4 regions of the Paracoccus pantotrophus genome follow, and region 3 is predicted to be linked to each of the others. Evidence: riboswitches for the same ligand, from Rfam matches in the RefSeq annotation. Region 3 holds a riboswitch; each other region holds the start of a gene.
The links. Region 3 has a riboswitch for cobalamin ahead of ESD82_RS09750 (ABC transporter substrate-binding protein). Riboswitches for the same ligand answer to the same signal wherever they lie in the genome.
Positions count from the first base shown of each region.

Region 1: it holds a riboswitch for cobalamin, as region 3 does, so the genes downstream of both, ESD82_RS02685 (TonB-dependent receptor plug domain-containing protein) here and ESD82_RS09750 (ABC transporter substrate-binding protein) in region 3, are expected to answer to the same signal.
Region 2: it holds a riboswitch for cobalamin, as region 3 does, so the genes downstream of both, ESD82_RS11600 (DUF1636 family protein) here and ESD82_RS09750 (ABC transporter substrate-binding protein) in region 3, are expected to answer to the same signal.
Region 4: it holds a riboswitch for cobalamin, as region 3 does, so the genes downstream of both, nrdH (glutaredoxin-like protein NrdH) here and ESD82_RS09750 (ABC transporter substrate-binding protein) in region 3, are expected to answer to the same signal.

Region 1 is NZ_CP044423.1:561,383-563,574, forward strand. It holds gene ESD82_RS02685 (TonB-dependent receptor plug domain-containing protein) at 1-794, opposite strand, end outside; cobalamin riboswitch at 928-1,143, opposite strand; gene ESD82_RS02690 (SLC13 family permease) at 1,276-2,192, shown strand, end outside.
Region 2 is NZ_CP044426.1:240,483-242,674, reverse strand. It holds gene ESD82_RS11610 (hypothetical protein) at 1-308, opposite strand, end outside; gene cobO (cob(I)yrinic acid a,c-diamide adenosyltransferase) at 370-981, opposite strand; cobalamin riboswitch at 1,019-1,219, shown strand; gene ESD82_RS11600 (DUF1636 family protein) at 1,296-1,649, shown strand; gene cobW (cobalamin biosynthesis protein CobW) at 1,653-2,192, shown strand, end outside.
Region 3 is NZ_CP044425.1:388,858-391,049, reverse strand. It holds gene ESD82_RS09755 (FecCD family ABC transporter permease) at 1-100, opposite strand, end outside; gene ESD82_RS09750 (ABC transporter substrate-binding protein) at 97-1,107, opposite strand; cobalamin riboswitch at 1,202-1,404, opposite strand; gene ESD82_RS22610 (short-chain fatty acyl-CoA regulator family protein) at 1,399-1,593, opposite strand; partial or broken gene ESD82_RS22605 (hypothetical protein) at 1,987-2,118, shown strand; gene ESD82_RS22600 (hypothetical protein) at 2,141-2,192, shown strand, end outside.
Region 4 is NZ_CP044423.1:569,139-571,330, forward strand. It holds gene nrdE (class 1b ribonucleoside-diphosphate reductase subunit alpha) at 1-765, opposite strand, end outside; gene nrdI (class Ib ribonucleoside-diphosphate reductase assembly flavoprotein NrdI) at 747-1,163, opposite strand; gene nrdH (glutaredoxin-like protein NrdH) at 1,172-1,393, opposite strand; cobalamin riboswitch at 1,486-1,676, opposite strand; gene ESD82_RS02725 (TonB-dependent receptor) at 2,050-2,192, shown strand, end outside.

The sequences.
Region 1 (2,192 bases), on a different replicon from region 3:
TCGTCGGGCGAATCCACGAAAGAGACGGCCCGGTCATAACCGTATTCCTGCCAGATGCGCCTAAGCGTGAAACCGACGGTCGCGCTTTCGGTCAGATCATATGAGCCGTTCAGGCCCAGCACGCGCTGCCGGTTGAACTCGGTATCCCCGCCGGGGCTGCGCGATTCGTCCTCGCCATCGGTGCGGCGCGCCACCGCGGACAGGCTGATGCTGCCGCGCCCGTCCCCCGCCTGCACAAAGGCGCTGGCGGTGCGGGTGTCCAACCCGCCGATCTCGACCGTGCCGCCATAGCCCGGCCCCTGCGCAGAGGCGCGACGGGTGGTGATCGAGATGACGCCGGATGCGGCATTGGCGCCGTAGATGGCGGATTGCGGGCCGCGCAGCACCTCGATGCGCTCGATGTCCTCGGCCAGCATGCCGCTGAAGATATAGTCGCCGTTGCCGGGGGAATTGGCCTCGACCCCGTCGATCAGCACCAGCACGTGATTGGATTCGCCGCCGCGGATGCGGATCTTGGCCACCGTTTCGCCGGTCGAGGTGACGGAAAGTCCGGGGACCGTGCGCAAAGCGTCCTGGACGGTGATGACCCGGCGGCTTTGCAGGTCTTCGCTGGTCAGCACGGTATGGGCGCGGCCATAGGCGCTTTCGGCCACCGGCGACAGGCCGGCGGACAGGACCAGGGTGTCAAGCACGACCTGGTCCTGGACCTGCTGGCCCGTGGCGGCACAGGGCAACAGGGCGGCGGGCAGTACGGCGGCGGTTGTGGCCAGCAGCGAAAGCGGGGTTCTGAACATTCCAAAGCCTTTCCAGCGCGGGCCAGGCCCGCGATTTGCAGAAATGCCCTGTGGAAAGGCTGGCAGGCCCGACCGCAGGACGGCGATCGTCACCTCTGCGGAACGGCCGCTTTCCAGACGCGCCCCGCGCCGGAAATGGGTGATCGCCACGGCAGGTCTCCTGGCTCGCGGATCGCTGCTCGGGCCGGCCTTCCCAGGAGATCCCAGTGGCACGTTCGACCGTCGCTCACCGCTTACAGTTGCGGGGGTAGTCCCGGCCTTGCCCCGGCCGCATCGCGGCCCATGGGCGCACCGGTGTTCCCTTTTGATCCGGCGCAGATCCGCCGGAACCGTAGCGGCCCTGCATTGCCGCAGCCGGGCAAGGGCTGTCAAGCGCCAATCCGGTGCCGCCGGGCGGCCGCGACAACCTGTCCTGCCGCGGAACCGCCCGCCGGCCTGCGGCATTGGATAGCGTATCCGACGAAAGGGAGGGTCAAGCCACATGGCCATGCCGCAGCTCCTGGCCGTGCTGATCCTTTGCGCGATGATGGTGCTGTTCGTCTGGGGGCGGCTGCGCTACGACGTGGTGGCGATGATCGCGCTGTTGGCCTCGCTGGTGGCGGGCACGGTCAAGCCGGACGAGGCGTTCCGCGGCTTCAGCGACGATATCGTCATCATCGTCGGCAGCGCGCTGGTGGTCAGCGCCGGCATCTCGCGCTCGGGCGTGATCGAGGCGGTGATGCGCCGGATGCTGGGGCGGTTGCGGGCCCTGCGCTGGCAGCTGCTGGTGCTGGTCGGCTCGGTCACGGGCCTGTCGGCGCTGGTCAAGAACATCGGCGCGCTGGCCATGCTGATGCCCGCCGCGCTGAAGATGGCGCGGCGCTCGGGGCATTCGCCCTCGGCCTATCTGATGCCGATGGCCTTCGGCTCGCTCCTGGGCGGGCTGATCACGCTGGTCGGCACCTCGCCCAACATCATCGTCTCGCGGGTGCGCGAGCAGATGACGGGCCAGCCCTTCACCATGTTCGACTATGCGCCGGTCGGCCTCGGGCTGTCGCTGGTGGGGCTGGTCTTTCTGCTTTTCGCCCATCGGCTGCTGCCGCGCGACCGCCGTGCCACGGCCTCGCTGAGCGAGGCGGTGAACATCAGCGACTATCACACCGAAGCCACCGTCCCCGAGGGCGCCGATATCGTCGGCATGACGGTGGGCGACTATCTGGGCGCCGTCGATGGCGAGGTGGCCGTCACCGGGCTGATCCGGGGCGACGTCCGTCGCGCGGTGACACTGCCCGACACGGTGATCCGCGTCGGCGACACGCTGCTTCTGCGCGGCGAGCCGAATGCGTTGGAACGCGCCGTGACCAAGCTGGGCATGGAACTGACCCGGCAGGATGCGGCCGCCGAGGAGGGCCTGCCTGC
Region 2 (2,192 bases), on a different replicon from region 3:
CAGCTCAGCACCTGGTCCTCGCTGACGCCCCAGCTGCCGTCGCCATTGTCGGTCAGCCGATAGGTCAGGGCCGAGACGCTGACCTGGGCCTGATCGGCCGGAACCTGCGCCAGAAGCGGCGCCGGATCGATGCGCAGCTCATAGCTTTCGCCCTGCGGGGTGACGGCGACCACGCCCTCGGTGCCGCCGAAATAGGTCTGGAAAACGCCGCGCAGCCTTTGGGCCCCCTCATCGGTGGCGGGCACCGCCCAGGCCGCCGAGACGGGGCAGATCGCCAGCAGTGCCACAAGGCCTTGTCTCGCAAACATGTTCGAACATCCTTTCGAAAAATCACTCGTTCTGCACCAGCGGCAGATGACAGGAAACGGGCTAGAACTCCACCCCAGGCTGGGCCTTGATGCCGTCGCGGAAGGGGTGCTTGACCTGCTCCATCTCGGTCACAAGATCGGCCAGCGCGACAAGTTCCGGCTTGGCATTGCGCCCGGTCAGCACGACATGGGTCATCGGCGGCTTTTCGCTGCGCAGGAAGTCCAGCACCTCGTCCAGGTCCAGGTAGTCATAGCGCAGGGCGATGTTGATCTCGTCCAGCAGGACCATGCGGATCTGCGGATCGCGGATCAGTTCCTTGGCCTTTTCCCAACCGGCGCGGGCGGCGGCGATGTCGCGCGCCTTGTCCTGCGTCTCCCAGGTGAAGCCCTCGCCCATGGCGTGAAACTGGCACAGACCGGCGAAATGCGCGGTCAGCAGCCGCCGCTCGCCCGTGTCCCAGGCGCCCTTGATGAACTGCACCACCGCGCAGGGCATGCCATGGGCGATGCAGCGCAGGATCATGCCAAAGCCGGACGAGGACTTGCCCTTGCCCTTGCCGGTATGGACGATGACCAGGCCCTTCTCGCCCTGCTTCTCGGCCATCATCCGGTCGCGGGCAGCCTTGATCTTCGCCATCTTCTCGGCATGGCGGGCGTTGTCGTCGGTCTGCATCGGGCACTCCTTCGCTTGACAAGTCGGGACCGGGCGCGCACAGACAGGGGGCGCTGGTTCCTGTCCTACGACAGGCGAAGAGGGAATGCGACAGGCAACCGCCTGGAAGCAGCCGCCCCCGCGACCGTGACCGGAAAGGTCGCCCCATGGCCACTGGCGAAAGCCGGGAAGGCGGGGCGGCCGTGGGCCAAAGCCCGAATCCGCAAGCCGGGAGACCTGCCAGCGCGCGAAGGATTGACCGGCGGACGGGGTGTTCCCGCTGGGGCTTGGGCGCTGGTCCCCTGCCTCGTGCCGCCTTGAGGGATGAAGGGCGCATGACAGTCACGCTGCATGTCTGCATCACCTGCCGCGCCGGCCAGCCGGTGCTTGAGGGCGAGCCGGTGCCCGGCGCGCGGCTGCATGACGCGCTGGCAGCCGAAGGCGCACCGGATGGCGTGCGCATCGTCCCGGTCGAATGCCTGTCCGCCTGCGCCAGCGGCGCCGCCATCGCGCTGTCGGCGCCGGGCCGCTGGACCTATGTCTATGGCCGCATGTCGGCCGAGGACGCCCCCGAGATCCTGCTAGGCGCCGCCGCCTATGCCCAGGCCCCCGACGGCATCGTGCCCTGGCGCGAGCGTGTCACGATTTTCCGCAAGCGCAGCCTCGCGCGCATTCCCCCGATCGGATAAGAAATGAGCGACCTGACCAAGACCCCCGTGACCGTCATCACCGGCTTTCTCGGCGCCGGCAAGACCACGCTGATCCGCCACCTGATGCTGAACCCGCAGGGCAAGCGGCTGGCGGTGCTGGTCAACGAATTCGGCACCATGGGCGTCGACGGCGAGATCCTGAAATCCTGCGCCGACGAGAACTGCCCGGCCGAGAACATCATGGAGCTGTCGAACGGCTGCATCTGCTGCACGGTGGCCGACGATTTCATCCCGACGCTGGAGCGGCTGATGGCGATGCCGGTGAAACCCGACCACATCCTGATCGAGACCTCGGGCCTTGCCCTGCCCAAGCCCTTGCTGAAAGCCTTCGACTGGCCCGCCATCCGCTCGCGCATCACCGTGGACGGGGTGATCGCGCTGGCCGATGCCGAAGCCGTCGCTGCCGGCCGCTTCGCCCCGGACGAGGCCGCCGTCGAGGCGCAGCGCGCCGCCGACGACAGCCTCGACCACGAAACGCCCCTGTCCGAGGTGTTCGAGGACCAGATCGCCTGCGCCGACATC
Region 3 (2,192 bases):
CCGCCGTTCCGAAGAGCAGCGCCGCGACCAGCACGGCGGGGGCCAGCCACAGCCAGCCCCGATTGCGCCCCGTGCTGCGGGTCGCGGCGCGCGCCCTCATTTCAGGTCGAACCCGGCCAGCGAGTCAGCCAGCGATTCCAGCGCATAGATCGCGCGCACCGAGGGGTCCATCGCATTGGCCGGCATGGTCAGGATGCGGTCGTTCTTTACCGCCCCCATCTCGCTCGTCACCGGGTCCGAGGTCAGGAAATCCCGCTTGACGGCGATGTCGTCGGCCGGAAAGCGGCGCCGGTTCATCTCGGCGGCGACGATGAAGCTGGGATTGGCCTTGCTGATGGTTTCCCAGCCCACGGTCGGCCATTCCTCGGCCGAGGCGACGACGTTCCTGACCCCCAGCTTGGACATCATCCAGCCCGGCACGCCATTGGCACCCGCGACATAGGGGTCGATCTCGATCTCGGCCGAGGAATACCAGAACAGGCCCGACACCGTTTCGGGCAGGTCCAGCGCCTGCGCCCGCTCGACCGCCGCCGCCTCGCGCGCCTTCAGGTCGGCGATCACCGCGGCCCCGCGATCCTGCACGTCGAAGATCGCCGCCAGTTCCTCGATGCCCTGGTAGAGCAGCGCGGTGTCGAACAGGACCGAGCGCGCGCCGTCCATGCTTTGCGTATTGTCCTTGCCGACGCATTCGGTGGGCATGATCCAGCTGGGGATCTGCGCGTCGTCGAACATCTCGCGTGTGCCGACCACGCCCTGCGGGCCGATCATCCATTCATAGGCCGTGACCACCAGCCCAGGCTTCTTGGCCAGCACGCTTTCGAAGCTGGGGGCGTTGTCGGCCAGCCGCTCGACCCCGGCATCCGCCTCGGCAAATTCGGGCAGGACGGGGTTGATCCACAGCGCCGTGCCCGCCACCTTGTCGGCCAGCCCCAGCATGTAGAGGATCTCGGTCGTGCTTTGCCCGACGCTGACGACGCTTTCGGGCGCCTTGTCGAAAGTGACTTCGTGGCCGCAGCTGGTCAGCGTCAGCGGGTATTCGGTGGCCCCGAACGCCGCCATCGGCGCCAGGGTGAACGTGGCGATCATCGCCGTGGTGAGCCTTGGCATGATGTTTCCTTCCGCTACATCATGAACAGGCCGGATGAGCGGATGGAGACCGGGCGAATGCCGGTCGCAACCCCTCCCGAGCCGACCCGCTCGGATTGGTCAAACGTCGTCGGCAGGTCTCCTGACTGGCGGGTCACGGCAGGGATGCGGCCTTCCCATGGCGCGGGGCCACAGTGGCATTCTCGCATCCTGCTCGCCGCCTACAGTTGCGGGGGCAGTTCCGGTTCGGGACGCCTGCGGGCGCCCCGGCGGATTCCCTTTCAATTCCTTGCGGAAACCGACGCGCCTTCCCTAGCTTCTGGCGCGGGCGCTGGCAAGCGGCAGCATGGCCGGCCGGCTTGCCGCTGCCGCGCCACGGCTGCCCCCGGCCCGGTCCAGCCGCACGAAGAAGAACGGGACGCCGCGCGCCTCGGGGCGTTGCAGCGTGGACATACGATGCGCGGTCTGCTCGAAACTGGCACCGAAGCGGTGGCCCAGCAGTTCCACGTCGTAGCGCGCCGATCTGGAACCGGCGGCTGGACTGCCCCAGCAGTTCGGACAGCATCAGCTCGCCCCTGACCGGGGCGGGCAGGATGCGCACCGCGATGCCATGCGCGGCCAGCCGGCCGGTCAGCGCCATATGTGGCTCGTTGCGGTGCCGCGCCAGCGCCTCGGCCAGTTTCTCGGCCGCGCGGTCCAGCCTATCGACGTAATTGCGCCGGGCATAGAGCCAGTTCCGGACCGCATCGACCGGGCGCGATCTGCCCGACTATCTGCCGCAAACGCGCGAGATCCGGCAGGGCATCTGGCAGGCCGCCTTCGTTCCGCCGGCGCTGGAGGATCGCCGGGTCGAGATCATCGGGCTGCTGGGACCATGTCTTCAGCCATATCGAGCCCGCGATGCTGCTGAACCCGCATCAGGGCCGGATCACCGAGGCGGGCGTGCGGCTGAACATCCAGGTCTGCGTCGAATACCTGGCGCAATGGCTGTCGGGCCGCGGTGCGGTGCCGATCCGAAACATGATGGAGGATGCCGCCACCGCCGAGATCAGCCGTGCCCAGCTGTGGCAATGGCTGCGCCGCGGTCGCGCTGGAGAGCGCCGCAT
Region 4 (2,192 bases), on a different replicon from region 3:
CAGGTAGACCGCGCCGGCGCCCTGCCGCGCGCCCAGCTGGTTGGCATAGGAAAAGCTGTCCTCCAGCAGTTTCATTACCGGGATGACGCCCGAGGACTGGTTCTCGATCCCCTTGATCGGCGCGCCGGCCTCGCGCAGGTTGGTCAGCATCAGGGCGACGCCGCCGCCGCGCTTGGAAAGCTGCAGCGCCGAATTGATGCCGCGGCCGATGCTCTCCATGTTGTCCTCCAGCCGCAAGAGGAAGCACGAGATCAGCTCGCCCCGCGACTTCTTGCCGGCGTTCAGGAAGGTCGGCGTCGCCGGCTGGAAGCGGCCCGACAGGATTTCCTCCATGAAGCGCATGGCGAGATCCTCGTCGCCGCGCGCTAAGGCCAGCGCGACCATGACCACCCGGTCCTCGTAGCGTTCCAGATAGCGCCGCCCGTCGCGGGTCTTCAGCGTGTAGCTGGTATAATACTTGAAGGCGCCCAGGAAGGTCGGAAAGCGGAACTTCCGCGCATAGGCCGCGTCCCAGATCCGGTGCAGGAACTCGCGCGGATACTGCTCCAGGACTTCGGCCTCGTAATAGCCCTCGTCCACCAGATAGCCCAGCTTCTCGTCCAGCGAGTGGAAGAAGACGGTGTTCTGGTTGACATGCTGCAGGAAATACTGCCGCGCGGCCTTGCGATCCGCGTCGAAGCGGATGCGGCCCTCGCCGTCGTAAAGGTTCAGCATCGCGTTCAGCGCGTGATAGTCCAGCTCGGCCTTTACGCCATCGTCAAGCATTCCGTCCCCCAGAATTTCTCAAGCCCCGCCCGGACGCGGGAAAGATCATTGTCGTCGCCCGCCAGCTCGAAGCGGTAAAGCACGGGCACGTTGCATTTTGCGGCGATCACCCTGGCCGACAGGGCGAAGGCGGTGCCGAAATTGCGGTTGCCGCTGCCGATCACGCCGCGCAGCAGGCCGCGGCGGGCGGGATCGTTCAGAAAACGGATCACCTGTTTCGGCACCGCGCCGCGTCCCTCGCCATCGGCATAGGTCGGGCAGATCAGCACATAGGGCGCCGCGGGCTGCGGCAGCGCGTCGCGCGGCGAGACCGGAATGCGCCCGGCCGCCAGCCCCAGCCGCGCGACGAAGCGCGCGGTGTTCCCCGAGGCCGAGGAATAATAGACCAGCCCGCCCATGGCGCCGGTCAGGACAGCCGGCCGATCATGTCGGGCCGGAAGCCCGCCCAATGCGCATCGCCGGCGACGACCACCGGGGCCTGACGATAGCCCAGCGAGGCGACCAGCTCCATCGCCGCCTCGTCCTCGGTCAGGTCGACCAGCCGATAAGCCAGGCCGCGCGCGTCGAGCGCCCGCGTGGTGGCGGTGCATTGCACGCAGGCGGGCTTGGAGTAAACGGTGATGGGCATGGCCCGGCTCCTTCTGTTCTGTCGGCAAGAGAGGGCCGGGCCGATGGACATGCCACCGGACCCTGTTCCAGCCCCGCGCCCGCCGCACGGTTTCGTTCTTTCGCGCCATGGCAGGTCTTCTGACTTGCGGGTCTCGGCTCGGCCGGCCTTCCCGGAGCCTGGGCTCCAGTGGCATTCCAGCGTCGCTCGCCGCTTACAGCTGCGGGGGCAGTGCCGGCTTTTCACCGGCTTCCCTTTTCATCCCCGAGTCGGCCCCAGGGCAACCATGACCCCCGCAGTTAGCCACGGGTCACAGGCCGGGTCAATCCAGATTTAGTGGGCGATGGCACTGTTCTTAGAACATCTGGTGGGTCGCCGGGATCGCGGGCAGGGGCTGGATATGCTGCCGGCGGCGGCGATGACGGGCCATGGCGCGGGCGCAGCACCCGGCAGACTGTTGGATTATGGCAACAGGCGAGGTTGCGGAGCCGGGAAATGACGCTGCGTCGTTTGACAAGGTATGACAATTTGTCCTCTTGCGTTGATCAAGCGCAGCCGGACCGCGGTTTCACCCCGCTTTCCGCTGCGCGAACGCGCAAGCCATTGATGAGCCAGCACCTTCCTGTCGTTTCCGCCTTGAGGCGGTTGCGACTCATCTTTCGTGCCGGGATCAACCCATGAACAAAACCCATCCCAAACCGCCTGCCTCGGGGTCAGCCGCGCAATTGCTGCCGACCCTGGGCTTGCTGCCCGTGCTGGCCATCTCGGCCGGCGTGGCCGGCCCCGCCCAGGCGCAGGATACCGTAACCCTGGACACGGT